2 regions of the Paraburkholderia sp. GAS206C genome follow, and region 1 is predicted to be linked to the other one. Evidence: riboswitches for the same ligand, from Rfam matches in the RefSeq annotation. Region 1 holds a riboswitch; the other holds the start of a gene.

Region 1 (14,562 bases):
TTGCAGGAAACTCACATGTCTGCACCGCTGAAAACAGGATTGATGGGTTACGGTTTTGCTGGCGCCACCTTCCACGCGCCGGTGATCGAGCACTGCGGCCGGGCCACGGTCGCTGCGATCGCGACAAGCAAGCCCGAGCCGGCTCGGGCCGACTATCCGCACGCCAAAGTCGTGCCCGATCTCGATGCGCTGCTCGCGCTCGACGACATCCAATGCGTGGTGATTGCCACGCCAAATGACACCCACTTCGACTTCGCCAAACGCACGCTCGAAGCCGGCAAGCACGTGGTGGTCGACAAACCGGTCACGCTGACGGCCACGGAGGCGCTCACGCTCGCCAACCTGGCGCTGGCGCGAGGCCTCACCTTCGCGCCGTTCCACAACCGTCGCTGGGACGGCGATTTCCTCACCGTTCGCGACCTGCTCGCCAGCGGTGAGCTGGGCCGTATTACCCACTACGAGTCGCATTTCGACCGCTTCCGTCCGGATGTGCGGCCGCGCTGGCGCGAGGAAGCGTCGCGTGGCGGCGGCCTGCTGTTCGATCTCGGGCCGCATCTGATCGACCAGGCGCTGGCGCTCTTCGGCACGCCCGCCACGGTGTCGGCCACCGTCAAAACGCATCGCGATGGCGGGGGCGCCACCGACTACGTTCATCTGCAGCTGGGCTACGCGGATCTCGAAGTCGTGCTGCACGCGACCACCCTCACCGCGCTCGCGCCGCCGCGCTTTGCAATCGACGGCACGCGCGGCAGCTACGTCAAGCGTGAACTCGACACCCAGGAAGATCAGTTGCGAGCGGGTTTGCGCCCGGGTGACGCCGGCTTTGCTGGCGGCAACCCGGCGGGTCTGCTGCGCGTACTGGACGCGAGCAATCAGGAAACCGAACGCGCCCTGCCGACCCGCGACGGCGACTATATCGGCTTCTACCGCTCGCTGGCGGCAGCCATCCTCGATGGCGAGCGTTTCCCGGTCAGCCCTCAGGACGCCGTCGACGTCATGACGATCATCGAACTGGCCGCGCGCAGCGAAGAGGAAGGCCGGCGCCTGCCCTTTGAACGAATCCGCTGAGATCGCCGCGCAAGTCTCAGCTTACATGCTGACAACCGCTGCTAACAGTTCCGAAAGGGACGCTCCGTTACAATATGTTTCTGAATTAAGGTCATCGTGTGGCTGCGGCTAGCCGTTGCTTCACGATATCGATCTAACCGTCGATCAAGACCACGACGACCGCAGGCAACTGCATGGGACCGGAGTAAGCGCTCAAGCGCTAACTCCGACCAACAAAAGGAGAGTACGCATGCAACGTTTCACCCGTGCGCTGGCAAGTCTGGCACTGGTTTCTTCGCTGGCCGCCTGTGTGGTCCCGCAACAGGCACCGCCCCCGGGACCTAACCCGCACGAAATCGCAGTTCAGCGCCTGAATCAGGTTTACGGTCGTGCCGACAACCTGAGCCGCCGCATCGACAATCACGTCAATCAAGGCTACTACCCGCCCCCGCAAGGTGGCGCGCTGCATCACCGCCTCGACGTGATCCGTCAGGAAGCGCGTGACATGTCTGCCCAGCATGGTGGTGGCCTGTCGGGTGAAGAGCAGCGCGTGCTGAACCAGGAACTCGACGGCGCAGCACACGCGATCGGCGAGTAAGCCGCTCAGTCAATCTGTTCGGCAATTCGCTGTGAAAGCACAGGCGCGGGGGTCATTCCCCGCGCTTTTTTTTGGCGCTCGCACCGCCCGCTGCACCGCCGCATAGCTCTCTAAAGCCTTCATTTGACAAGCCTCGGGGCCTCGCGTACATTCGCCGCACGCGTCGGGAGAGAGCGTTGGCCGCCATGTTTTTTGCGGGCCGCGCCGCCGAAGGGGCACACCCACAAACTCTCAGGCAAAAGGACCGGCTGCGTCGAAGAACCCGTCTGATTCCGGCATCGTCCGGGCTTCATCAGGCACCGGTTTTTCGCACTCTGGAGAGCGGCAGTAGCCACCGGCATCGACCATCATCGAGCCAGGCAGGCTGCCCACCGAAGGGGCGCGCGTTTCACCGTGATGGCTTGCAGGCACTTGCGAACCCGCCCGGCAGCGCAATCTCTCAGGTATCGAGGACAGAGGGGTCATGCATGGCATCGCTCGCAGGCTTTTGGCCGCGAGGAATGAAGCCGCATGGCCTTTTTGTTATCCGTCGAGATTGCCTGAGGCCCTGATGACCGAACTCAAACACACCCCGCTTAACGCCACCCATCGCGCGCTGAAGGCCCGCATGGTCGATTTCGGCGGCTGGGACATGCCCGTCAACTACGGCTCGCAAATCGACGAACACCACGCGGTGCGCACCGACGCCGGCATGTTCGACGTGTCGCACATGTGTGTGGTCGATTTCACCGGTGAGCGCGTCCGCGCGTTTTTCGAACACGCAATCGCTAACAACGTGGGCAAGCTGCAAGCGCCGGGCAAGGCGCTCTACACCTGCCTGCTGAACCCGAACGGCGGCGTGATCGACGATCTGATCGTCTATTTCTTCTCCGAAACCCACTTCCGCCTGGTGGTCAATGCCGCCACCGCAGAAAAGGACATCGCCTGGTTCGGCAAGCTCAACGCCGAAGGCGGCTATGGCCTGACCATCACGCCGCGCCGCGATCTGTCGATCGTCGCCGTGCAAGGTCCGAACGCCCGCGAAAAGGTCTGGCAAGTCGCGCCGTCCACCCGTACGTCCACCGAACTCCTCAAGCCGTTTAACGCCGCCATCGTCGAGAACACGCCGTTCGGCGAGTTGATGGTTGCCCGCACCGGCTACACCGGCGAAGACGGTTTCGAAATCGTGCTGCCTTCCACGTCCGTCTGCGAGTTCTGGGACGCATTGGTGCGTCAGGGCGTGCGCCCCGCCGGTCTCGGCGCGCGCGACACGCTGCGCCTCGAAGCCGGCATGAATCTGTACGGCCAGGACATGGACGACAATGTCTCGCCGCTTGACGCCGGTCTCGCCTGGACCGTGGATCTGAATTCGCCGCGCGACTTCGTCGGCAAGGCGAAGCTCGAAGCCGACGGTTGCCAGTGCGCTTTCGTCGGATTGATCCTGCAAAAGGAAAACGGCAAGGCTGCCGGCGTGCTGCGCGCCCATCAGAAGGTCGTCACGCCGCACGGTGAAGGTGAAATCACTAGCGGTACATTCTCGCCCACCATGCAGGAATCCATCGCCTTCGCACGCGTGCCGAAGGACGTGAAGCCCGGCGATGTCGTCCACGTGCAAATCCGTGACAAAGCCCTTCCCGCAAGCGTGGTAAAACTGCCGTTCGTGCGCAACGGCAAAGTTCTTGCTGCTTAAGCTTTCGTTGCGCGCGCTTCCTCCTTTTTAAGTTTTTACCGTACACACCGCACAGGAGCATCCGATGAGCATCCCGGCCGATCTGAAATACACCGAATCGCACGAATGGGTCCGCACCGAAGCAGACGGCACGCTGACGGTCGGCATTACCGACCACGCGCAAGAAGCGCTCGGCGACATCGTCTTCTTCGAAGTCCAGGAACTGGGCAAGACCGTTAGCGCCGGCGACACCGTCGCCGTCATCGAATCCGTGAAAGCCGCCTCCGATATCTACGCGCCGGTCTCGGGCGAAATCATCGAAGCCAACACGGCTGTCGCCGACACGCCCGACTCCGTCAACAGCACGCCGTATGACAGCTGGCTGTTCAAGATCAAGCCGGCAGCCGATGCAACGCATGACCGCCTGATCGACGCCGACGCGTACAGCAAGTCGATCGGCGAGTAAGTTATTTCAAACCCGCTTTAACCGTCAGGTGCGGCGTCCGACGAACGCGGACGGCCGCACCGCCAGGAACACCCCATGAAGCTCGAACACCCGGATCGTCTGATGAACCGCACTCCTCTCTCGCTCGCCGCGCTCGAAGTGCATGACGCCTTCGCTGAACGGCATATCGGCCCGGATTCGGCCGACAGCCAGGCGATGCTCGAAGCCCTCGGCTTCGCCTCGCGCGCCGCGCTGATCGACGCCGTGATTCCGAAGACGATCCGCCGCACCGAAACGCTGCCGCTCGGCCCCTTCGCGCAACCGAAGAGCGAGGCCGAAGCGCTCGCCGCGCTGCGTGAGCTGGCCGACAAGAACCAGGTGTTCCGCTCGTATATCGGGCAGGGCTATTACAACGCGCACACCCCGACGGTGATCCTGCGCAACGTACTCGAAAATCCGGCGTGGTACACGGCTTACACGCCGTATCAGCCGGAAATCTCGCAAGGCCGTCTCGAAGCGCTGCTGAACTTCCAGCAGATGATCATCGACCTGACCGGCCTCGCCATCTCCAACGCATCGCTGCTCGACGAGGCCACCGCCGCCGCCGAAGCGATGACGCTGCTGCAACGCGTGGGCAAGCCGAAGTCGAACGTGTTCTACGTCGCCGACGACGTGCTGCCGCAAACCATCGAAGTGGTGAAGACGCGCGCTACGCCGGTGGGCATCGAAGTGAAGGTTGGCCCGGCTGCGGATGCCGCGAGCGCCAACGCCTTCGGCGTGCTGCTGCAATACCCGGGCGTGAACGGCGATGTGCGCGACTACCGTGCCCTGGCTGAAGCTGTCCATGCTGCAGGCGGCTATGTGGTGGTTGCCGCCGATCTGCTCGCGCTCACGCTGCTCACGCCGCCGGGCGAATGGGGCGCGGACGTGGCTGTCGGCAACACGCAGCGTTTCGGCGTGCCGGTCGGCTTCGGCGGTCCGCACGCGGCATATCTCGCCGTGCGCGACGAATTCAAGCGGCAAATGCCGGGCCGTCTCGTTGGCGTCACTGTCGACGCACAGGGCAAGCCCGCGCTGCGTCTCGCGCTGCAAACGCGCGAACAGCACATCCGCCGCGAAAAGGCGACTTCGAACGTGTGTACCGCGCAGGCGTTGCTCGCGATCATGGCCAGCATGTACGCGGTGTATCACGGCCCGCAAGGTCTGAAGACGATTGCCCAGCGTGTGAACCGCGTCGCCGCGCTGCTGGCGGCCGGTGCGAAAAAGCTCGGCTATACGCTCGTCAACGAAGCATTCTTCGACACGCTCACGTTCGAAACCGGCGCCTGCACCCAGGCGCTGCACGACGCGGCGGTCGCCAAACGCATCAACCTGCGCCGCGTGAGCGACACGCGCGTCGGCATCTCGCTCGACGAAACCACCAAGCGCAGCGACCTCGCCGATCTGCTGGCCGTGTTCGCGCAAGCGGCGTTCGTGAGCGAAGTGCCACAAATCGACGCGCTCGACGCCGAACTGCCCGCGGAAAGCTCCGTGCCGGCCGCGCTCGAACGCACCAGCGCGTATCTCACGCACCATGTGTTCAACCGCCATCATTCGGAAACGGAAATGCTGCGCTACCTGCGCAGCCTCTCCGACAAGGACCTGGCGCTCGACCGCTCGATGATCCCGCTCGGCTCCTGCACGATGAAGCTGAACGCGACCTCGGAAATGCTGCCGGTCACGTGGCCTGAGTTCGGTCAGATTCACCCGTTCGCGCCGGCTGAGCAAACTGTCGGCTACCGCGAAATGATCGATCAGCTCGAGCAGATGCTCGTGGCGGCGACCGGTTACGCAGCAGTTTCACTGCAACCGAACGCCGGCTCGCAAGGTGAGTACGCGGGTCTGTTGATCATCCACGCTTATCACGCTTCGCGCGGCGAAGGTCATCGCAGCGTCTGCCTGATTCCCGCTTCGGCGCACGGCACGAACCCGGCGTCGGCGCAGATGGCCGGCATGCAGGTCGTGGTGGTCGCCTGCGATGCGCAAGGCAACGTCGATATTGAAGACCTGAAGGCGAAGGCCGCGCAACACGCCGACAAGCTGGCTGCGATCATGATCACGTACCCGTCGACGCACGGCGTGTTCGAAGCCAACGTGCGCGAAATCTGCGAGATCGTGCATGCACACGGCGGTCAGGTGTACGTGGACGGCGCCAACATGAACGCAATGGTCGGCCTCACGGCGCCGGGCCAGTTCGGCGGCGACGTTTCGCACCTGAACCTGCACAAGACGTTCTGTATTCCGCACGGCGGCGGCGGCCCGGGCGTCGGCCCGGTGGCAGTGGGCGCGCACCTCGCGCAGTTCCTGCCGAACCAGACGTCATCCGGTTACGAGCGTGCGCCGCAAGGCATCGGCGCCGTGTCGGGCGCGCCGTACGGCTCCGCTTCGATCCTGCCGATCTCGTGGATGTACATCGCGATGATGGGCGCGAAAAACCTCACCGCTGCGACCGAAACCGCGATTCTCAACGCCAACTACGTCGCCAACAAGCTGGCGCCGCATTATCCGGTGCTGTACTCGGGCCCCGGCGGACTGGTCGCGCACGAATGCATTCTCGACCTGCGCCCGATCAAGGACACCAGCGGCATCACCGTTGACGACGTCGCCAAGCGCCTCGCCGACTACGGCTTCCACGCGCCAACCATGAGCTTCCCGGTGCCGGGCACGCTGATGGTCGAACCGACCGAATCGGAATCGAAGGAAGAGCTCGACCGTTTCATCGAAGCGATGATTGCGATCCGCGAGGAAATCCGCGCCGTCGAAGATGGCCGCTCCGACCGCGAAGACAATCCGCTCAAGCACGCACCGCACACCGCGGCCGTGGTGATTGCGGACGACTGGAAGCATGCGTATGCGCGTGAAACCGCTGCGTATCCGCTGCCGTCGCTGATTGCGAGGAAGTACTGGCCGCCGGTTGGCCGTGCAGACAACGTGTATGGCGACCGCAACCTGTTCTGCTCCTGCGTACCCATCGCGGATTACGAGTAACCGCGTCGCATCCGCTGGCTTGAACCGCGCGCCACCTGACGGTGACGCGCGGTCCTGTCGTTCGTGCCCGGGAACGGCTAACATCACACACCAATCAGCCCAACGAAGGAGTGTCGCATGGTGCGAAAGGTGCTAATGATGGAAAGCCCGAGCTATTCACGGCGCATGCCGTCCTGGCAGGCCGCGGGCACGCCGCTCGCGACGCTGCTGCTGGTGTGCGGCGCCGTCATGCTGCCGGTGCGGCACGCCCGCGCAGCGATGAATTTCTGTGCAGCGCCAGCGCTGCAAACCAGCGAACGCACGAACGCCGATCCGGGCGTCAAGGCACTGGTCGCCAACGTGGAAGCGCATCTGAACGATCAGGCGCACGCGGTGGCGACCTTGCATACCGAAGGCACCTTACAGCACGAAGGGATCTACGATCAGAGCGTCGAAGCCGAGAAAGATCTGGACCTCCTGCGTGACGCGGCGCTCGCCTGGCGCGCCACCAGTGACGACCGCTATCTGAAACTGGTCGACCGCCTGCTGTACGCCTGGGTCACGACCTATCAGCCGAGCTTCAACCCGATCGACGAAACCCGTTTCGAAGGCTTGATCCTCGCCTACGACATGACCGCAAGCGCGTTGCCGGTGAAAACGCGTAACGCAGCGATGGCGTTTCTGACGAAGCTTGGAAACGGTTACATCGCGCAGATCGACGCGCAACCGCGCCCGCTAACCGGCTCGTTTCGCAATAACTGGCAGAGCCACCGGGTCAAACTGATTGCGATGGCCGCCTTCACGCTCGATAACCGCAAGATGATCAACGCGGCGCAGCGTCTGTTTGTCGAACATATTGGCGACAACATCGAGCCGGACGGTTCGACGATCGACTTCAAGGAACGCGATGCGCTGCATTACGTGACTTACGATCTGCAGCCGCTCGTGACCGCCGCGCTGGCCGCGCGCCGTCACAACCGCAACTGGTTGCCGGAGAAGGCCACCAACGACGCGACGCTGGGCACCGCGCTGAACTGGTTGACGCCCTACGCGTTGGGCACCAAAACGCATGACGAATTTGTGCATTCGGACGTCCCGTTCGATGCGAAGCGTCGCGAAGCCGGCTTGCCCGGCTATTCGGGTGACTGGGATCCGAAGAACGCGGCTGAACTGTTTCACCTGGCGGCGCGTCTCGATGGCCGCTATGCGCCGATCGCGCTGCGGCTCGCGCCGACCCCGCCCGCGTGGCTGGCCGTGTGCCTGCCGCTGCCGGCACGTTAACCCCGTTTTTTATATGCAGGAGCAGTAATGGCAGTCAGTGTGTTCGACCTTTTCAAAATCGGCATTGGTCCGTCCAGTTCGCATACGGTCGGGCCGATGCGCGCGGCGCTGATGTTCGTCCAGGGGCTCGAACGCGACGGACTGCTTGCGGGTACGGCTTCGGTGAAGGTGGATCTGTACGGTTCGCTCGGCGCGACCGGCAAGGGCCACGGCACCGATCGCGGCGTGATGCTCGGCTTGATGGGCGACGCGCCGGATACCGTCAATCCCGATACGATCGCGCAGCGTCTCGAAGCCGTGCGCACTTCGCGCTCTTTGCCGCTGCTTGGCACACACCCGGTGCCGTTCGTGCAGAAGGATCACATTTCTTTCTACCGGCAGGCGCTCGCCGAGCATCCGAACGGATTGAAGCTGCACGCGTTCGATGCTCAAGGTCAGACGCTGCGTGAGGCGACTTACCTGTCCGTCGGCGGTGGCTTTGTGGTCACTGCGGGGGCGCCGAATACCAAGGTGCTGAGCGCGGTCGACCAATTGCCGCATTCATTCCGCAGCGGCAATGAGCTACTAGCGCTGTGCAAGGCAACCGGCAAGAGCATCGCGCAACTGATGTGGGAAAACGAGCGCGTTTGGCATACCGAAGAAGAAACGCGCGCTGGCTTGATGAAGATCTGGGACGTGATGCAGTCGTGCGTGGCGCGCGGTTGCGGCATCGGCAATCCGGATGCGGATGGCAATCTCCCAGGTCCGTTCCAGGTGAAGCGGCGTGCGCCGCAGTTGTATCGCTCCCTGTCGGGAAATCCTGAACTGGCGTTGCGTGATCCGCTGTCGATGGTGGACTGGATCAATCTGTACGCAATTGCCGTCAATGAAGAAAATGCCGCCGGCGGTCGTGTCGTCACTGCGCCGACGAACGGTGCGGCCGGCATCATCCCCGCCGTTCTGCATTACTACACACGGTTCATGTCCGGTTCGAACCAGCAAGGCGTGATCGACTTTCTGATGACGGCAGCAGCGATCGGCATTCTGTACAAGCTGAATGCGTCGATTTCCGGTGCCGAAGTGGGTTGCCAGGGTGAAGTGGGCGTGGCCTGCTCGATGGCCGCCGGCGCACTCGCGGCGGTGATGGGCGGCACGCCCGAGCAGGTCGAGAACGCCGCGGAAATCGGCATGGAACATAACCTCGGGCTGACCTGCGATCCGGTTGGCGGCATGGTGCAGATTCCGTGTATCGAACGTAATGCAATGGCGTCGGTGAAGGCGGTCAACGCGGCGCGGATGGCATTGCGCGGCGATGGCAGCCACTATGTTTCGCTGGACTCGGTCATCAAGACGATGCGCGAAACCGGCGCGGATATGAAGACCAAGTACAAGGAAACTTCACGCGGCGGGTTGGCGGTGAACATTGTCGAATGCTGATTTGTGGCCGCTTTGCTTCGTTCGGCCATACGGCCATACGACCAGCTGCGGCTCGGTGACTTCATGCAAGTCGTAGCCAACGCATCCCTTACAACGCGCCGCCGCTGCTGTGCTGCGCGGCGTTGCCTTGGCAGCTTGTGCCAATAGCCCGATTAGCGGCCCGACATTGCCCTTGCCCTTTCCAGTGACACCGGCCGCCGAGTCGGCGTAAGCTGTCGAAGCCCGTCGGCCCCACGTGGCCGACCAGCCGACCGACGAGATCCGACTGGAGGCTTCACCGCAATGCCGCTGACGAATGTTCCCGCTTCCGCCACCACTACCGGTGCGCGCCTTGTAGTCGATGCCCTGCTGACGCACGGTGTCGAACGTGTTTTCTGTGTGCCGGGCGAGAGCTTTCTCGCCGTGCTCGACTCGCTGCACGACGAGACTGAACGGATCCAGACCGTTGTCTGCCGACACGAAGCGGCCGCCGCCAATATGGCCGAAGCGGTCGGCAAACTGACCGGTCGTCCCGGCGTAGCAATCGTCACGCGCGGACCCGGCGCGACGCATGCGTCGATTGGCGTGCACACCGCGTTCCAGGACTCGACGCCGATGATCCTGCTGATCGGCCAATGCGCGCGCGAACATCTCGACCGCGAGGCGTTCCAGGAAATCGACTATCGACGCATGTTCGGCCAGATGGCGAAGTGGGTCGCACAGATCGATGATCCGCGTCGCATTCCGGAGTATCTGAGTCACGCGTTCCATACTGCGACGTCAGGACGGCCAGGGCCTGTCGTGCTGTCGTTGCCGGAAGATGTCTTGAGCGACGCGTGTGCGGTGGTGCCAGGCGCGCCGGCTTATCACCGTGTGGCGGCATCGCCGTCTGCGGCACAGATGGATCAGCTTCGGCAGTTGCTCGAAGGCGCACAGCGGCCGATGGTGATTGCTGGCGGTAGCGGCTGGACACCTGAGGCCAGCGCGGACCTGCAGCGCTTCGTCGAGAGCTGGCAGTTGCCGATCGGTCTCGCGTTCCGTTTTCAGGACACGCTCGATAACGAGCATGCGAACTACGCAGGCGATGTGGGACTAGGCATTAATCCCGCGCTGGCCAAGCGCATCGCGGATGCGGATCTGCTGCTCGTGTTTGGCCCGCGAATGGGTGAAGCCACAACCGGCGGATATACGCTACTGGACATTCCGAAGACCAGGCAGACTTTGGTTCACGTGCATCAGGGCGCGGAGGAATTGGGCCGCGTGTATTCGGCAGATTTGCCGATCGTCTCCGGAATGCCTGAACTCGCGTCACTTCTCGCGGCGCTGCCGCCTCCTTCCTCAAAACCGGCATGGGCGGGAACTGCGGAAGAGGCGCATCGCTCCTACCTCGAGTGGCGAGTGCCGCGGCAGATTCCCGGCGACGTGCAAATGGGCGAGGTGATTCAGCAGCTGCGCGCGCACTTGCCCGAGGACGCCATCGTGACCAACGGCGCGGGCAACTACGCGACGTGGCTGCATCGACACTTCTCTTACCGGCATTTCCGTTCGCAGCTCGCACCGACCAGCGGCGCGATGGGCTACGGCGTGCCAGCGGCCATTGCGGCGAAATCGCTCTATCCGCAGCGCACGGTGGTAGCGCTGGCCGGCGACGGCTGCTTCATGATGTCCGCTCAGGAACTGGCGACGGCGATGCAATACGACCTGCACGTGCTGTTCATCGTCGTGAACAACAGCCACTTCGGCACGATCCGCATGCACCAGGAGCGGCACTATCCCAACCGCGTGCATGGCACCGGCCTCACCAATCCGGATTTCGCGGCGTTCGCGCGATCTTTCGGCGCACATGGCGAGACAGTGGAGCGTACCGAGGATTTCCTGCCGGCGCTCGAGCGTTCGCTCGCGGCGAAACGCGCAGCGGTAATCGAGATTCGCATCCCGCAGGAAGCGAGCACGCCTGGCGCGACTCTGGAGCAGATTCGGGAACAGGGGCGCAAGTTAAGGGGTGAAGGGAAATAGCTGACGTACGAATGACTCTGTCGGCGCGGCCGCTCGACGCTCTCGCGACGACGGCTGCTAGGCCGATATCACAGCCAACGCGCCGAGCTCCTTCATCAAAGCCGGCTTGCGCCCCTCGATCACATCTATCTGAATCTGATAGATCACGGATTTGATCACCTCGGTCTGATTCATCTCCGTATCTTCAGTCAGCGTCTTGATGTCTTCGGCGATGCGCGGCGTGACCTTCATGGAGAGGCGTCTGCGCGCGGCTCCGCGCTGCTCCTTGAAGCGCGCCACGGCTGAGCGATGCGCCCTCATCAACCGCTCCCGAGGATACTCGCCGGAGGCAAACCGATGCAGATACAAGATCATTAAAACCTTGCGAAACTCGGTTGAGCTCGCGCTATCGATCGTGTACGCAGCAAGATCAAGCATATCCAGATAAATAGCGGGCAACTGCGCCTCGATGGCCTTCACTTCCTTCTGACGGGTTTCGCGAATAGCCGGCGTGGACTGCGCGGGGATGGCGACTACTTCATCGCACACGTCGCAAACTGAGACGAGGATGTCCTTGACCTCGCCCTTGCCGTCACTGAACGGCACATTGCGGCGCGCAAAGGTCGAACTCACGAGCTGCTGACAGCTGTGACAGATCGCCTTGCGCTTCTCGCCTTCTTCATACAGTTTTGTGTTCATGGTCCTGCTCACTGGTGAACGCTTATAAACATGGTGTCTGGATCGCCGACGAAGTAAAACTTCACGTACCAGCCACCTGACGCGATGACATGCACATCGATCGACGCGAACCTGTGATGCGGCGACGATACGTATTCAGTGTCATCACTCTTGACGATGACGCGTTCCACTAACTGCGGCGTCACCTCCCCCATGGTAAGAAGGTTTTTGACATCGACGTTACGACGCGACTCATGCTGAAACCTGCCGGACCTAAGCGCGGCGACGACCGCCTGCTTAACCTCGCAATATTTAACTGGTATCGTCAAAAGCACCCCCGAATTATACGACGTTTATCGTATGAAATGTCGATGTGACCGATTTCATACACCATCGTAATTGTTGAGGACTTTTGATCGACCGACGAGTCATCCGAATGGCCAGGCGTGGAGAGACGAACCGGCAACGCCCGTCCGATGGACTCCAGAGTCGCGGCATCCGAACAGACGAGAGGACAGCAATGCTGGCATTGCGGATATTTTTGCGGACACCGTCTGTATGCGCGGCCAGGTTTGTTCGCCGGCCGAATTGCGCCTCGACTATCAACGATCAATTTGCAGACTTTTCTGCATTGAATTGGGATGGCACGCGGGGTAAAAATCTTCAGGAGCTAAATAGGCTCCGCATCGCGGCCTCCTAACGTTTGCAGTCCTGCTGAATCAGGTCGCGCCTCTCAAAACAACCGCAGGGAGGCTAGGTCAATGACAGATCTGCAAGACGCACTGCAAGCCCTACCGGGTCGAGAGGCGTATCACCTCGACGTACCCGGCACAGACAGCGTAGAGACGCTCTCAGTCGTATCTTTCGAGGCCACCGAGAAGATGGGGGAGCCCCGACGCTCCCTGCTCCGAATCATCGGCCCGACCTGACGGCACATGCCTCGCGGTTTTCCGGCTAACTTCATCGAATCCGAAAAATGACCCTCCCCCAAAGCCATCCACCGGCCCCGCAGAACCATCCGGCTATCACTCCGGCTGCGCCCGCGGCTGCACCCCAGTCCGCATCGCCGCTGACCTGGCGCTATCCCTTTCCCGCAAGGGACGGTAAGGAGGCCGCCGATCCACAGGTGTTTTACAGCGCACTGGGCGCGATGAGTGACGGCTTCTTCCCTCTCGGTGTCAATGGTTTCCCACACGGCGGCGTTCATTTCGGCCCGGCCTCGGCCTCACGTCTGGAGCAGTCCAAAGGCGTACGCGTGATTGCCGACGGCGATATCGTCGCGTTCAAGCTCGACGATGCGTATCCGCATCTGCTTTTCTCGCAGGATCGTCGCTGGTCCATGTATTCGACCGGCTTTGTGCTGGTGCGCCACCAGATGACGATGCCGGCTGCACCGGGTAGTAACGCGGCGCAGCCCGCCGACGAGACGCTGACATTCTTTAGTCTCTATCTGCACATGGCAGACTGGAGCACCTATCTGTCGGACAGTAAGCTTGTGCGGCCAGGCTGGTGGCCAGGCGTGGACGCGTTCCGTATCGGGGTGAAAGACACGCAGAATGGCGGTGGCGCATCCGGTGCGTTCGTGTACACGGCTCCGACGGTAGGAAAGAACAAAAGCCGGTACATCCAGGGGGAGCGAGTTGGCTTTCTGCCAGAAGGCAGCGAAATCACAATCAGTGAAACGCGTGGGCCGTGGGGGCATATCAAGGAGATCACCGCATGCCATATGGTTTCGCCCACGAGTGGTGGCGTTTTTGGGTCGGACGACCTGAATGTCCCATGGGTCCATCCAGATGACGACACAACTGGTACAGCACCCGTTACACCTGAAAACGACTGGGGGTGGATCTACCTGCACGATCAGCAGGCCGTGAAAGAGCCGATAGGTGTCGGCACGGTGATTACGCCGTCCGAGAGCACGCCGATCCAGGTGAAGGCGGGAACATTGTTGGGCCAGCTTGGGGAATACATCGATTATGAAACCTCGACGCCTTTGCCGCCCGTCCCGAGTCGGCAGTTGCTGCATCTTGAAGTGTTTGCCGACGAAACACTAAAGAGTTTCATCGAAAAAAGTCGCGCACGGGCAACGCAACTGCCGGTAAGTGATCGAACCATCCTTGTTATCCAGGCGGGTGCGAAGCTTGTCGCAAAGCCGACTGACGCCGACCTCTACCTTGGCGCAGCGGTGCAGCTTGCCAAGCTCACCCTCACCTCTACCAGCCCGAAAACTGGGCCCTGGGTTCACGTCCAGCCGTGGATTAATGGTGCAGGTCATGCGCAGCAATACCAGAATCCCGTCTGGATTGCTCGTTCGGGGTTGAGCCGTCTCGATTCTCCGAACGGTCTCCCGGCCTGGAAATCGTTCCCGCTGCAATTGAGCCAGGTGGGTTCACCAGTCAATGCAGATCTGGTGGCATATCCAAGCACGGAGCTTGATTCACTCGGTGATGGAAATGTAGCTGTCGATGA
Region 2 (14,562 bases), on a different contig from region 1:
TCATGCAGACCGACCGCGCCCATCGGCACATAGCCGCTCGTCAAGCCCTTGGCGAGCGTGATGAGGTCGGGTTCGAACTCGAAGTGCTGATGTGCGAACCATTCACCGGTGCGCCCGAAACCGCCGATCACTTCATCTGCCACCAGCAGGATGTCGTACTTGCGGCAGATGCGCTGGATTTCCGGCCAGTAAGTCGACGGCGGGAAAATCACGCCCCCCGCCCCCTGGAAAGGCTCACCGATAAACGCGGCGACGTTCTCCGCGCCGATCTCTAGGATCCTGGCTTCCAGCTGCTGTGCGCGGGCGAGGCCGAATTCTTCCGGCGTCAGATTACCCTCGGCTTCGCCGAAATAATACGGCTGGTCGATGTGAACGATGTTCTCGACTTTCGACGGCATCTGCTCATGCATGTAGCCCATGCCGCCGAGCGTGCCGCCGGCGATTGTCGAACCGTGATAGCCGTTCTTGCGCGAAATCACGTACCTCTTCGCGTGCTTGCCCTGCGTGGCCCAGAACTGATGGACGATGCGCAGCACGGTGTCGTTGCCTTCCGAACCGCTGTTGCAATAGAAGAAGTGATTGAACGGAGCGGGCGCCAGTTCCGCGAGCAGCGCCGACAGTTCGATCACCGGCGGATGCGTGGTCTTGAAGAAGGTGTTGTAGTAGGGCAGCTCCAGCATCTGCCGGTAGGCGGCGTCGGCGAGTTCCTTGCGGCCGTAGCCGACGTTCACGCACCACAGACCCGCCATACCGTCGATGATCTGGTTGCCTTCGGAATCCCATACATACACGCCCTTGGCCTTGACGATCACGCGGCTGCCGGCCTTGTTGAGCGAACCCATGTCCGAAAACGGGTGAATATGGTGTGCCGCGTCGAGCGCGCGATACTCAGCAGTGCTGCGTTGTTGCGATACCTGCGCGAACGCCGCCGGCTGGGCCGGTTGCACGTACGCGACTTCTTCTGTTCTGTAGCTCATGTTGCCTCCAGTTGTTCTCTTGGCTTACGCACGTCTTAAACGTGCAGCAGCAGGTGCCGGCGTTCCCACGAACTGATCACGCGGAAAAACGCTTCATACTCGGTTTCCTTCAATGCCAGATAGGCCTTGACGAATTTCTCGCCGAGCACTTCGGCGATCGGTTCGCACCCGCCCATCAGCGTCAGGCCCTCTTCGAGATTGCGCGGCAATTGATAGGGCAGTTCGTAGCCGTCGCTGATCAGCGGCTCGGTAGGCCGCAGATTTTGCGTCATGCCGAGGTAGCCGGCCGCAAGCGTTGCGGCAATGGCGAGGTAGGGATTGCAATCCACGCCTGGAATGCGGTTTTCGATGCGCCGTGCAGCCGGCCCCGAATGCGGAATCCGGAAGCCCACCGTGCGGTTGTCGTAGCCCCACGCCACGTTGATCGGAGCCGCCATAAAACGCGACAAGCGGCGGTAGGAGTTGATGTACGGTGCGAAAATCGGCATCAACGCGGGCGTATATTTCTGCAGGCCGGCGATATATCCGTCGAATAGTCGCGTGGGCTTGCCGTCGGGGCCGGTGAACAGGTTGTGCCCGCTCTCCTCGTCGACGAGGCTCTGATGCATGTGCATCGCCGAACCCGGCTCGCTTTCCATCGGCTTGGCCATGAACGTCGCATACATCTTGTGACGCAGCGCGGCCTCGCGCACCGTGCGCTTGAACAGAAACACGCTGTCCGCGAGCTTGAGCGGGTCGCCGTGCATGAAGTTGATTTCCATCTGCGCTGCGCCGACTTCGTGGATCAGCGTGTCGACTTCGAGCTCCTGAATGTCGCAGTACTCGTAGATGTCTTCGAACAGCGGATCGAATTCGTTGACCGCTTCGATCGAGTACGCCTGGCGGCCTGTCTCCGGACGGCCGGTCCGGCCGATCGGCGGTTGCAGCGGCAGATCCGGATCCTTGTTCATGTCGACGAGGTAGAACTCGAGTTCCGGCGCAATAACCGGCTTCCAGCCACGGGCCTTGTACAGTTCGAGCACCTGGCGCAGCACCCGGCGCGGCGAGATGGCGACCGGTGTGCCGTCGAAGTGCACGCAGTCGTGAATCACCTGCGCGGTGGGATCGACTGCCCACGGAATCAGGCGGATGGTCGAAGCGTCGGGAACGCAGACCATGTCGGGATCGGTGACGCCGGTCAGTGAACCGTCCTCCGGATAGTCCCCCGTGACGGTCTGGATCATCACCGCTTGCGGCAGGCGCATGGATTCTCCGGATTCGAACTTGCTGCGCGGAATGATCTTGCCGCGCGCGATCCCGGCCATGTCGGGAATGATTGCTTCGATCTCGGTGATGCGGTGTTGCTTCAGAAATTCGTCGATGTCTTGCATGATTGTTCTCTCAGTTTTTGCGCGGACCAGCTCAGGCGTGCGTGGCGGCGGATGCCGCGCCATAGCCGGCCCTGGTGCGCATTCGATCGCGGCATGCATCGCCGAACGCCCGGAAGATCGCGGTGGACAGCGCGTCGTTCGCGTGCTTCCACTCGGGGTGCCACTGCACACCCAAAGCGAAGGCACGCGCATTCCTGACGCTCACCGCCTCGATCAATCCGTCCGGCGCAGTGGCTTCGGCCACGAGGCCGTTGCCTAGCCGCTCGACGCCTTGTCCGTGCAAGGAATTCACACGTGCCTCATTCGCTCCCGCTGCAAGGCGCTGCAGCAGGCCGCCCTCGGTCAGCGCGATGGAATGCGACGGTGCGTATTGCACGTCCAGTTCGTCTTCCTTGTTCTCACGGTGGTCGTTTAAACCTGCCACCGCGTGAACGCTTTGATGCAGCGTCCCGCCGAACACCACATTCATTTCCTGAAAGCCGCGACAGACGGCGAGGACCGGCACACCGGCGTCGATCGCTGCAGCGAGGAGCGGCAGCGTCGTCGCGTCGCGTGCAGCATCGTGCAGCGTGCCCGGTACGCTGGGCTCGCCACCGTAATGGTGCGGCTCGACATTCGAATAGCTGCCGGTAAACAGCAAGCCGTCGACCGTCGCGAGAATCTCGGCAGCGGCCTGACGGTTGCCGAGCGCGGGCAGCAGCATCGCCAGCGCGTGTGAGCCGTCGACGACAGCGGCGATATATTTCTCGCCGACCGTGTGCGACGGGTGCACTCCCGTCATCGTTCTGTCGGCGCTAATGCCGACCAGGGGTCTGGTTCGCATGACTAAATGAATGGACGTGTTTATTCCCCGCGGGACGCGGCGCGAACAACGTTAAAACAGGCGCGGCACGATTCCGCAGCCGTGCGCAGGGCGCAAAGCCACCGGAAGTGCAGGCGGAGGTCGTTAGCGGACCATGCCGCGCATTGCTATCAGGAAAGCCGTTCGGTTCAGCCCATTACCTGGCGCAACGGATACGAATGCGCAGACAACAGACGAAACGATGCACGCACAAGCGCTGGTGCCGGTAAAGGCACACGCATACGCTCAGGCAAACAGGTGAACCGAACGGTAAATAGAGAGGCGCTAGGGCAGCAGGGAAGCGACTTCGTCGGTGCGTACGGCGATGAAAGCGCGCGCAGAGACGGAATTGTGGCGTCGGACAGAACGGCGGGACAGGATCGTGAAGACGGACAGAAAGCGGCGAAACGCAAGGCTGCCGTTGCTGCCGTCGGCGATGGTGCCTTCAGGACGAAGACATCTCGCCTGACTGCGTTCCCACCTAACCAAAGGGCCTCGGACTCTCACGATTACACTCGACTAGCGACGTTGAAAGTATTGAACGCCTCGTTCAGAAACGCACAGGGCGTTTAAAGAAACGTGACGCGGGTTGATCGCCTGGTGCCGCAGCGAAACTGCTTCGCTTCGTCGCAAAACACTCGCTGGAGGATCTGTGACGTTGGCATGACGACCCCCTGTGAACCAGCATATACGAGCCAATATTGCCGTCAAATCATTTTTATAAAAGATTTATCAGGGCTTACCCGAGGCAATAGGCCAAAACCCGCGGGTTGGGTATGCGTATTGCAATAGCCGGTATTTCGAATGCATCAAAGGGTTTTCCCCAGCAGCGGCAGCCTTAAAGTGATTAGAATATTCAACACTCGCGCAGACCCGACGCGATCCTGCTGATTCCTTAAACGGGTTCATCCACTCTGAGAGTGCAGCGATGTCCATCGAAGTTGCGTCCCGCCTGCAGTACATCCGTAAGAAGAATGGCCTGTCTCAGCGCGAGCTGGCCAAACGGGCGGGCGTCACTAACGGAACTATTTCGTTGATCGAACAAAATCGCGTGAGTCCCTCAGTCGGGTCGCTCAAGAAGCTGCTCGAGTGCATACCGATGAGCCTCGCCGAATTCTTCACGTTCGAAGTGGAAGCTGACCGCTCCGTGGTGTCGCGCCGCGCCGACATGCCGAATCTCGGCAACGAGTCGATCGAGTTCTATCTCGCCGGTGCGGGTGTGAAAGACCGCAACATGGGCATCTTGCGGGAAGTCTATCAACCGCTTTCAGACACCGGACCGGAGATGCTCGTGCACACCGGACACGAGGGCGGGGTGATCGTCAGCGGTCAGATCGAATTGACCGTGGACGGCGCTACGTGGCTGCTCGACCCCGGTGACAGCTACTACTTCGAAAGCCGTTTGCCGCACCGTTTTCGCAATCCCAGCGCGGAACACGTCTGCGAAATCGTCTCGGCGAATTCGCCGCCGAGCTTCTAGACTTTCCGCGTCAACGTCGTTGCGACGCTCGTGATGGCTGCGAGGGCGGCTCTCACGCTGGACGTCGAACGCATAACATTGAGGCATCCTGATGGAAAAGACTCTGGCTTACTGGCAGGACAAGGCCGCAACGCTTTCGATCGAAGGCCGCGCGTTTATCGACGGCGAATATCGCCATGCTGCGAGCGGGCGCACCTTCGATTGCCTGAGCCCGATCGACGGCAAGCTGCTCGTCAAGGTGGCCGATAGCGCGGCGGACGATGTCGGCGCGGCGGTTGCGGCGGCGCGCCGCGCCTTCGATTCGCATGTGTGGTCCGGGCTGAATCCGCGCCAGCGCAAAGCTGTCCTGCTGCGTTGGGCCGGCTTGATGCGCGAGCACCTCGACGAGCTATCGCTGCTCGAAACGCTCGACGCCGGCAAGCCGATCGGCGATACGACTTCGGTGGACGTGCCGGGCGCCGCGTACTGCGTTGAATGGTTTGCCGAGGCGATCGACAAGATCGGTGGCGAAGTGGCCCCGGCCGATCATCATCTGGTGGGGCTGGTCACGCGTGAGCCGATCGGCGTCGTGGCGGCGGTAGTGCCGTGGAATTTTCCGATCCTGATGGCGTCGTGGAAGTTCGGCCCGGCGCTGGCGGCCGGCAATAGCGTGGTGCTGAAGCCCTCCGAGAAGTCGCCGCTGACGGCCATCCGTATCGCGCAACTTGCCCACGAAGCGGGTATTCCGGCGGGCGTGTTCAATGTCGTGCCGGGCGCCGGTGAGCCGGGCAAGCTGCTCGCGCTGCATCCAGACGTAGATTGTCTCGCCTTCACCGGCTCGACCAATGTGGGCAAACTCATCATGCAGTACGCCGGGCAGTCGAATCTGAAGCGCGTATGGCTCGAACTGGGCGGCAAGTCGCCCAACATCGTGATGCCGGACTGTGCGGACCTCGACCGCGCCGCCAACGCCGCCGCGGGCGCGATCTTTTACAACATGGGCGAGATGTGCACGGCTGGTTCGCGCCTGCTCGTGCATCGCGACATCAAGGACGTGTTCCTCGACAAGCTGATCGCCGCTGCACGCGGTTATACACCGGGCAATCCGCTGGACCCGAAGACCTCGATGGGCGCAATTGTCGACCAGGTGCAACTGGACCGCGTGCTGGGCTATATCGAAGCGGGCCGCGCGGAATCGAAGCTGCTGCTCGGGGGCGGCCGCGTGAAGCAGGAGAGCGGTGGCTACTATATCGAGCCGACCATTTTCGACACCCAGGCCGATGCTAAAATTGCACGTGAAGAAATCTTTGGACCGGTGCTGTCGGTCATCACGTTCGATACGGCGGAAGAAGCCATCAGGATTGCGAACAATAGTGAATACGGTCTGGCTGCTGCAGTCTGGACTTCGAATCTGACCACCGCTCACGAAATGGCGCGCAGCCTGCGGGCCGGCACTGTGTGGGTCAACTGCTACGACGAAGGGGGAGACATGAATTTCCCGTTCGGCGGCTACAAGCAATCGGGCAACGGCCGCGACAAGTCGTTGCACGCACTGGAGAAGTACACCGAGCTGAAGTCTACGCTGGTGCGGCTGCGCTAAAGGATTCGCAAGCCAGCGCGGCGGTGCGCGATTACGGCACCGTCGCGTTCCCAATGAATCCGAAGCCGGGCGATACGCGTACAACCTCGGGAAACCTCGCGCGTGTTGCCGGCATGTTTTATCAGGTCATCCCATGACTGAACTTCTCTATGGCGACGGTGCAATCCGCCGTCCGTCCCTGTACGGTTCCTCGATCGAAAACACCTATGCGGGCGTGCTGTCGTTCATGCGACGCAAGTACACGCGCGAGCTCGACGGTGTCGACGTGGCTATTTCGGGTGTTCCACTCGATCTGGCGACCACCTTTCGCTCCGGTGCGCGCCTCGGTCCCGCTGCGGTGCGTGCGGCAAGCGTGCAGTTGTCCGAGTTGTACCCTTATCCGTGGGGCTTCAATCCGTTCGACGATCTCGCCGTGACCGACTACGGCGACTGCTGGTTCGACGCGCACAATCCGCTGACTATCAAGCCCGCAATCGTCGAGCATGCGCGCACGATCCTGCGCTCGGATGCGAAGATGCTGACGCTGGGTGGCGATCACTACATCACCTATCCGCTGCTGATCGCGCATGCCGAGAAGTATGGCAAGCCGCTGTCGCTGATCCACTTCGACGCACACTGCGATACTTGGGCCGACGACAGCCCGGACAGCCTGAATCACGGCTCAATGTTCTACAAGGCGGTCAAGGACGGCCTGATCGACCCGCAGACCTCGGTGCAGGTCGGCATCCGCACGTGGAACGACGACTTCATGGGCATCAATATCCTCGATGCCGCGTGGGTGCACGAGCACGGTACGCGAGCCTCGGTGGAGCGGATCATGTCGATTGTCGGCGAGCGTCCCGCGTATCTGACCTTCGATATCGACTGCCTCGACCCGGCCTTTGCACCGGGTACGGGCACGCCGGTCGCAGGCGGCCTGTCGTCGGCGCAAGGGCTGGCGATCGTGCGCGGCCTGACCGGTGTGAATCTGATTGGCGCCGATGTCGTGGAAGTGGCGCCGGCCTATGATCAGAGCGAGATCACCGCGATTGCCGCGGCGCATATTGCATGCGATGTGTTGTGCCTGTGGCGGCAGCGCAAGGTAGCCGGTACACGTTGATGCTTCAGCGGCACTGACGTTGGCGTTAGCTCGTGGAGGACGCTCCGCGCGGCTGACGCCGGCCCTCGAGCAGACCCAGCGTGTAGACGGCGAGTGCGCCGCTCGCCAGCGCCAACTGCCATATCAGCATGTCGTTGCCGAGCGCTTTCATTGCAAAACCGGCGAGCAAAGGGCCGACAATCGAACTGGCGCAGAAAGTCAGCGAAATCAGCCGCATATTGCGAATGAGTGCGGCTTTCGCGCCGGAGGCCGCGGCGTAGACACCGAGCGTGAGGAATGCGCTGTTCAGACCGCCTAGCAGCAGCGCGCTCGCGCTGAGCAGCCATGAAGCGGGCGCTGCGAGTCCGAATGAGACAATCGATAGCGCACTGATTGCGGCGCAAAACATGACCGCCGTCGGCAGGTCAGTGCGATCCGCTAGCCAGCCGACTGGAAACTGCAGGACCATGCCGCCAACGCCGAAACAGGTCAGCAGTGTGGCGGTCTGTGTGACGCTTAGGCCGCGGCCATTGGCGAAGAGGGGAAAGAGGCCGAATAGCGCGCCATCGCCCAGGCCGCCTACCACCACGACCACCATGCCCAGGGCGATCAGCGGGTCGATACCGTTTGCCTGCCTGCTGGCGGCGTGCTGAGCGGACCGGGCGGCCTGGAGAGCATCGGCGGCTTCGTCAGATTCGGTATCGTCAGGAACTTCATCAGGAACTTCATCAGGAACTTCATGAACCCCGGACGCGCGAGCGAGTTGGCTGCTTTGTGTGTTTGCGTCACCGGCGGCATCGGAACCTGCCAGCCAGAGCGGGACGGCCGCGGCGAACGTACATGCCGCGCCGGCTATAAAAATGATCGGCCCGTCGACCCCGCACCACGCAGCAAGCGCTGGACCAATCACCCCCGCGACGGCGATCAACGCTTCGTGCATGCCGACCACGCGCCCGCTGGCATCCGCAGGAACCAGCCGGTAAAGCCAGGTCTCGTTCGCGATCCAGCGCAGCCCCATGCCGAGTCCGATCAGAAAGCCGGGGACGATCCATAGAGGCCAGGTTAGTGCGCGGATGCTGGCGAAGGCGATGACCGTTGCCGCCAGCGCGAGCAACACGGTGCGCCTGGCGCCGAACCGCTCCACCAGCCGTGGCGCCGAAAGCAACCCGGTAAACATGCCCGCCCACTGAACTGCGGAAAAGAGCCCGGCTCGCGGTGCGTCGAGCCCTTGATGAGCCAGCCACACAGGCAAGACCATGAAGCCGATGCCGAACTGGCCGATCTGCGTGAACGCCGACACGGCGGTCAGCGCTCCAATCGCACGCCAGCGTGCAGAGACCGCGGAATTCATGCGCCGCTCCGCTGTGGCATGGGCAAGCCCTGGTCGCGGCATTCGACCGGGCAGCCTGCCTTCAGGCAAGGGCCCTCGTCGCACAGACGACACAGCTGCATGGCATGCGCTGGATCACGCGTTTCATGCCAGAGAATCTTGATCAGCAGGTCTTCGAACACGATGCGTTCGTCCGCGTCGAGACGGCTGACCACGCGCTGCAACATCCGTTCGCGCGCGGTCTGCATGCGCTTTGCTTCACGCTTGCCGGTGGCGGTGAGGGCGAGCGCTACAGCGCGCTTGTCGGGGCCGGGCTTTTTCTCGATCAGGCCCGCTTCGACGAGCCCCGCCACCGCACGGACCGCCGCCGGATGCGAAAGGTCCACCGCATCGCGCAGTACTTCGATGGACGAATCGGGGTACTGGCCAACGGCGTTGAGCATGGCGCGCGCCGTGGGGCCGGCGAGGGCGGCCACGGTGTTCAGCGCGTTCATCTCGTCTGTCACCAGCAGGGCGAGTACGCCGAGGAGGTTTTCGGTGCGCTGCGTCATGACGATGCCTCAACGTGTGCAGTGTGCATATATGCATGATGCACACGTTGAGGCGAGAGCGCAAGCTGCTTCTGAACGCCCGCGAGCAGCCGGAGAGGGCTAGGCCGCGCGCCGGCTGGTCTGCTCGATCACGTCCGCTACACCTGCAGCCGTGGCCGCCGAAAGTGTCCAGCCGAGATGCCCGTGGCCGGTGTTATAGAACACGCCCGGCAAACGGCCTTTGCCCACCTTCGGCAACATGCTCGGCAGCATGGGGCGCAGACCGGCCCACGGTATGACGCGCGACGTATTCACCTGCGGAAAATAACGGCGCGTCCAGTCGACCAGGGGCGCAATCCGTTCGGCCCTGATATCGCGGTTGAAGCCGTTGATTTCAGCGGTTCCTGCCACGCGGAAGCGATCGGCGCCGAGGCGGCTGGTGACGATCTTCGCGCTGTCGTCGAGCAGGCTGACCCACGGAGCGCCTTGCTGGCTCGCTTCATCGTCGAGACAGACGGTGATCGAATAACCTTTGACGGGGTAGATGTTGACGTGGTCGCCCAGCATCGAGGCGAATTCGCGGCTCCTGACACCGGCGCACACCACGACCCGCGCAAACGACTGCTGAAACGGCTGCCCCGTTTTCGTGGCCGCAATGCTGAACGCGCCCGTCTGATCACGCGTGATCGAAGCAATCTCCGTGTCGTAATGGAATTCGACACCTTGGCGTTCGCATGCCTGAGCGAGACCGCGCGTGAACTTGTGAATATCGCCGGTCGAATCGGACGGTGTAAAGAAACCGCCGTGGAAGGTGCCGTCGAGCGCGGGCTCGATCCGGTGGATTTCGTCAGCGCTTACGGGCTCGCGCTCGAGACCGCCTTCCTTGAGCAATGCATTCACCTTCGCGGCTGCATCGAACTCCTTGCGGGTTTTGTACACGTGCAGGATGCCGCGCCGTTCGAGGTCGAAATCGATCCCCTCGCGTTCCGCCATCGAAAACAGATGCTGCCGCGCGGCAATCGCGAGCCGCACGGTTTCAATCGTGTTCGCGCGGTAGTGCGGAATCTGCCGCAGAAATTCACCCATCCACGAGTACTTGTGCCAGTTCGGCAGGGGATTGAGCAGGAGCGGTGCGTCGCGGGTCAGCATCCAGCGCAGGCCCTTGAGGACCGTCGCGGTGCTGTTCCACACTTCCGCGTTGCTGGCCGAGAGCTGGCCGCCGTTGGCGAAAGAGGTTTCCATCGCAGCATAGCGATGGCGTTCGAACACGGTGACGTTGAAGCCGCGTTGCGCAAGGGCGTAAGCGGTCGTGACGCCGGTAATGCCGGCGCCGATGATGGCTATACGTGACATGTCATGGTCCAGAGTGAGTGAGCACGGCCGTTTCCGGCTTCCATGCCCCATCTGTCCATGTACCTGAGAGTTTCTTTCCGTGTGCATCCCGTTGCCGGGCGGACGGAAATCCCCTTCGGTGGGCGCTGAAAGCGCCGCTCTCCAGATGTTCCCGCTGGGCGGTCCTTGTGCCTGAGAGTTTCCGGGGCGGTTGCTCCGTCGGCGCCGCCACCGCCTTTCGGCGTGACAGTCTCTCCCGCGACAGCGTGTAGAACGGCGTAAAGGTAGCCTTTCCCAAAAGATTGGGCAAGCGATTTCTGTAATGCGGCCTGGTTCGAACATCAGGATGACACGCGACCCGGCAACCATGCACTGGATTCGCCTGACATTTGCGAAATATGCATCAATCGTATAGCCTTTGCCCAGGCTCACCCGCCTCCAGCAACCACCTACAGCCGCCACCGTGAAGGACATCCTCTCCCTCAAGCTTTACACCCGTGTCGCCCGTCTTGGCAGCTTCTCCGCTGCGGCGCGCGAATGCGGGCTGTCGCAATCGCAGGTATCGCGCATCATCGCCGATCTGGAAACCGACCTCGGCGCGCGGCTGCTCACGCGGACCACGCGTGCCGTCGTGCTGACCGAGGCCGGCGCCGAGTTCCTCGCGCGCCTCGATTCAATCCTGATCGCGCTCGAAGACGCCGAACACAGCGTACGCGATGGCGGCGAACTGCGCGGCATGCTGCGCATGAGCATGCCGGCCAGTGTGGCGATTCGCGAGGTCATCCCGCGTCTAACACCGTTTCTCGAACTTCATCCGGAGCTACGTCTGCAGGTTTTGCTGGGCGACCGTCCGCAGGATCTCGTCAAGGATGCGGTGGATGTCGCTATCCGGCTCGGGCGGCTGGTCGATTCGAGCGCAACCGCCACGCTGATTACGCAGATCCAGCGCGTGATCATCGCCTCGCGCGACTATGTGGACCGTTATGGCGCGCCGGAGAGGCCGGAGGATCTCACGCGGCATCGCATCGTCGGCGGGCCGGCGTCGGTGGTCCCGTCGGGCTGGAAATTCGAGCGTGCGGGCGAAGAGGTGGTGGTCGATCTCGAAGCGCATTTTTCGACCAACGAAAACGAGGGCGCCGTCGCTGCCGCGGTAGGGGGCATCGGCATTACCTCCACGACCGAATGGGCGTGCCGGCGCGAGTTGGCCGATGGTTCGCTCGTCAGGCTGCTGGCCGACTGGACGACCGACGACGTCCCAGTGCATGCGTACTTTCCAATGGGCCGGGCAACCCGCGCGGCAGGGCGCGCAGTCGTCGAACACCTCATGGCCGATCTGCGCCGTGAAGCGCGGCCATCTATGCGCCGCATACATAAGAGATAGCGAAAAAGAGCGGCTACCGCTGCCGCTCAGCCGCCGTTATCTTTACTTCACCACGCAACCGTTCCGGCTCTGCGTTCCGTCGACGTCCGGGACGTCCGGCGGCGCTTCGACTCATCTACCTTCATCTATCGAGACTGACATGAGCACAACCACGCCTGAGCAGAACAAGGCCCTCGTCCTCGAGGCTTTCGATACGCTTTTCAACAAGCGCGACTACGCGGCCGCCGAACGCTTCTGGTCGGACCGCTATATCCAGCACAGCGCACACATTGCACCGGGGCGCGACGGGCTGTTCGGTCTGATCCGCACGCTGCCTGACACGCTACGTTATGAGAACCAGCTGATCGTGGCCGAAGGCGACTACGTGATCGCGCATGGCCGTTTCTCCGGCAGCGGCAGGCCAGCCGCGTGGATTGCAGCGGACGTGGTCCGCTTCGAAGACGGCAAGCTCGCCGAGCACTGGGACGTATTGCAGGACGAGGCAACCAGGGAGCAATCCGCGAGCGGTCTGCCGATGTTCGGCGACCGTTTCCCGGAGTAAAGTCCTAGCCCAGAAACATTGGACTCCGAAACCACGATGCCTTGAAAATTATTTAGGACACCATCATGAAACTGACAGGAAACACGATTTTTATCACAGGCGGCACCTCGGGTATCGGGCGTGCATTGGCCGAGGCGCTGCATCAGCGCGGCAACAAGGTGATCATTAGCGGACGCCGTCGCGGCCTTCTCGACGAGGTGGTCGCAGCCAACCCCGGCATGGCCGCCATCGAGCTGGACATGACTGACGCGGCAAGCATCGAGCGGGCCGCGGCGCAACTGATCCGCGACTATCCCGACTTCAACGTGCTGATCAATAACGCCGGCATCATGCAACCGGATAGCGCTGCGGGCCGGATCGACGATGTGCTGCTGGTTTCTACCGTCGAGACCAATCTGATCGGGCCGATCCGCATGACCTCGGCGCTGCTCGGGCATCTCAAGACGAAGAACAATGCGGTGGTCGCTTATACGACCTCAGTGCTGGCGTTCGTGCCGCTGGCCGTGACTGCAGTGTATTCGTCGACCAAGGCCGCGTTGCATTCATACATCATGTCGCAGCGCTTCATGTTGCGCGATACCACGGTGCGAGTCCTCGAAATCGCGCCGCCGTGGGTGCGCACCGACCTGATGAACAGCCGCGAAGCTGAACAGGCGATGCCGCTGGATGCGTTTATCAACGAGACTATCGCAGTGCTCGGTACGGACACCGATGAGGTGCTGGTGGACGCGGCCATGCTGTTCCGCGGCAATCCCGGGCCGGGTGAGCATGAACTCGTGAACGGGTTCAATGCCCAGATGGTCGAGGTGTTTGGCGGGTGAGCGGTCGTCTGTGGAAGATCGTTGAAGAGAGGGACCGCGTGAGCAAGCCGGGAGGCTGCTCACGCGGTAAGTCATAACCGTCATGAAGTCGCGAAGTTCGCCGGCTCAGGCGTGCACTTCGATCGAATCTACACGGTCCGGATAGAAGGCGAGGTGATCCTTGATTGCCGCGACTGCCGTGTACGGATGTTCATAGGTCCAGACCGAATTGACCGAACGCTCTCCGCCGGACGGGATCGAGAAATACGAGCAATCGCCTTTGTACGGACAATAGGTCGTATGTTCGGTGCGCTCCAGCAGCGTCATGTCCGTGTCCTTTCTGGGGATGTACAGGACAGCAGGGTAGGCCGCTTCGCGCAACGTCAATGCTTCGCGGGTGTCGGCGATCACCTTGCCGCCGAGCTTGACGACGATGCGCGCCGGATTCGGCTCGACGGTGATCGGATGATCGGCGCCTGGAATCTTGACGGTCTTGCCTGTCTGGTTCAGGTTGCTTGACATTGAAACACTCCTTGGGTTGATTCGCCGCGCAGCGTGGGCCGCGCTCGGCGAGACGGGTGTTGCGGGCCACTGCCGCTATGATCGGCCCTTTGACGATTTTGCGCAGGAACCATGACGCGACCGGTGCCAGGTCTTCCACGAGTGTCTCGGTGCCTGTCACACGCGGTTCGATCACATGAAGACAGGCTAGACCATACGCGTTCGGACGTCCGGCGAAATAACAAAGGCCGCCTCCGGATTACTGTTCAATCAGAGCTTCGAGCCGCCATCCACGTGCAGCGTGTCGCCCGTGACCCAGCGGGCTGCATCGGAAGCGAGGAACGCGACCGCACCGGCAATGTCGTCGGGCTGCGCGATGCGCTTCAATGCCTGCATGCCTAGCGTGATGTCGCGACCGGCATCCGTCTTCGTGAAGTTCGACATGTCGGTGGCGACTACGCCAGGCGCAACCGCATTCACGCGAATGCCACGTTCGCCGAGTGCGGAGGCGAAATGCTTGACGAGCGTATCGACCGCGCCTTTGGTCGAGGCATAGGCCGACAGCACGCCCACCGCGGAATGGGCGGCAAGCGACGACAGCAGCACGACGCTACTGCCCTGGCCAAGCACCGGCAGCAACTGTTGCACGAGGAAGTAGGGCGCCCGCACATTCACCGCGAACAGATCGTCGAAATCTTCAACGGTGGTGTCCTCGATGCTCGCGGCCTTGGAGATGCCGGCATTGGCCACCAGAACGTCCAGCCGTTCGCCGACCATTTCACGCACGGCTGCTGCCAGCTTGTGCGGACCGTCTGCCGCACG

Evidence for each region. A riboswitch is a leader RNA that binds a small molecule or an ion and turns the genes downstream of it on or off. The one in region 1 is predicted to bind glycine.
Region 2: it holds a riboswitch for glycine, as region 1 does, so the genes downstream of both, P3T20_RS01260 (D-amino acid dehydrogenase) here and gcvT (glycine cleavage system aminomethyltransferase GcvT) in region 1, are expected to answer to the same signal.

What each region holds. Positions count from the first base shown of each region.
Region 1 covers NZ_JBNDKR010000007.1:345,034-359,595, reverse strand. Annotated here, with positions in the region: gene P3T20_RS21325 (oxidoreductase) at 16-1,068, shown strand; gene P3T20_RS21320 (hypothetical protein) at 1,298-1,645, shown strand; glycine riboswitch at 1,800-1,903, shown strand; glycine riboswitch at 1,950-2,111, shown strand; gene gcvT (glycine cleavage system aminomethyltransferase GcvT) at 2,196-3,314, shown strand; gene gcvH (glycine cleavage system protein GcvH) at 3,379-3,759, shown strand; gene gcvP (aminomethyl-transferring glycine dehydrogenase) at 3,835-6,765, shown strand; gene P3T20_RS21300 (alginate lyase family protein) at 6,931-8,025, shown strand; gene P3T20_RS21295 (L-serine ammonia-lyase) at 8,053-9,441, shown strand; gene P3T20_RS21290 (thiamine pyrophosphate-binding protein) at 9,724-11,436, shown strand; gene P3T20_RS21285 (hypothetical protein) at 11,494-12,114, opposite strand; gene P3T20_RS21280 (hypothetical protein) at 13,070-14,562, shown strand, end outside.
Region 2 covers NZ_JBNDKR010000001.1:260,231-274,792, reverse strand. Annotated here, with positions in the region: gene P3T20_RS01305 (aspartate aminotransferase family protein) at 1-977, opposite strand, end outside; gene P3T20_RS01300 (glutamine synthetase family protein) at 1,013-2,347, opposite strand; gene P3T20_RS01295 (gamma-glutamyl-gamma-aminobutyrate hydrolase family protein) at 2,379-3,170, opposite strand; gene P3T20_RS01290 (hypothetical protein) at 3,474-3,695, opposite strand; gene P3T20_RS01285 (cupin domain-containing protein) at 4,117-4,668, shown strand; gene P3T20_RS01280 (aldehyde dehydrogenase) at 4,760-6,247, shown strand; gene speB (agmatinase) at 6,381-7,346, shown strand; gene P3T20_RS01270 (MFS transporter) at 7,372-8,676, opposite strand; gene P3T20_RS01265 (MarR family winged helix-turn-helix transcriptional regulator) at 8,673-9,206, opposite strand; gene P3T20_RS01260 (D-amino acid dehydrogenase) at 9,306-10,538, opposite strand; glycine riboswitch at 10,580-10,693, opposite strand; gene P3T20_RS01255 (LysR family transcriptional regulator) at 10,981-11,898, shown strand; gene P3T20_RS01250 (nuclear transport factor 2 family protein) at 12,038-12,439, shown strand; gene P3T20_RS01245 (SDR family oxidoreductase) at 12,505-13,260, shown strand; gene P3T20_RS01240 (DUF427 domain-containing protein) at 13,366-13,761, opposite strand; gene P3T20_RS01235 (SDR family NAD(P)-dependent oxidoreductase) at 14,011-14,562, opposite strand, start outside.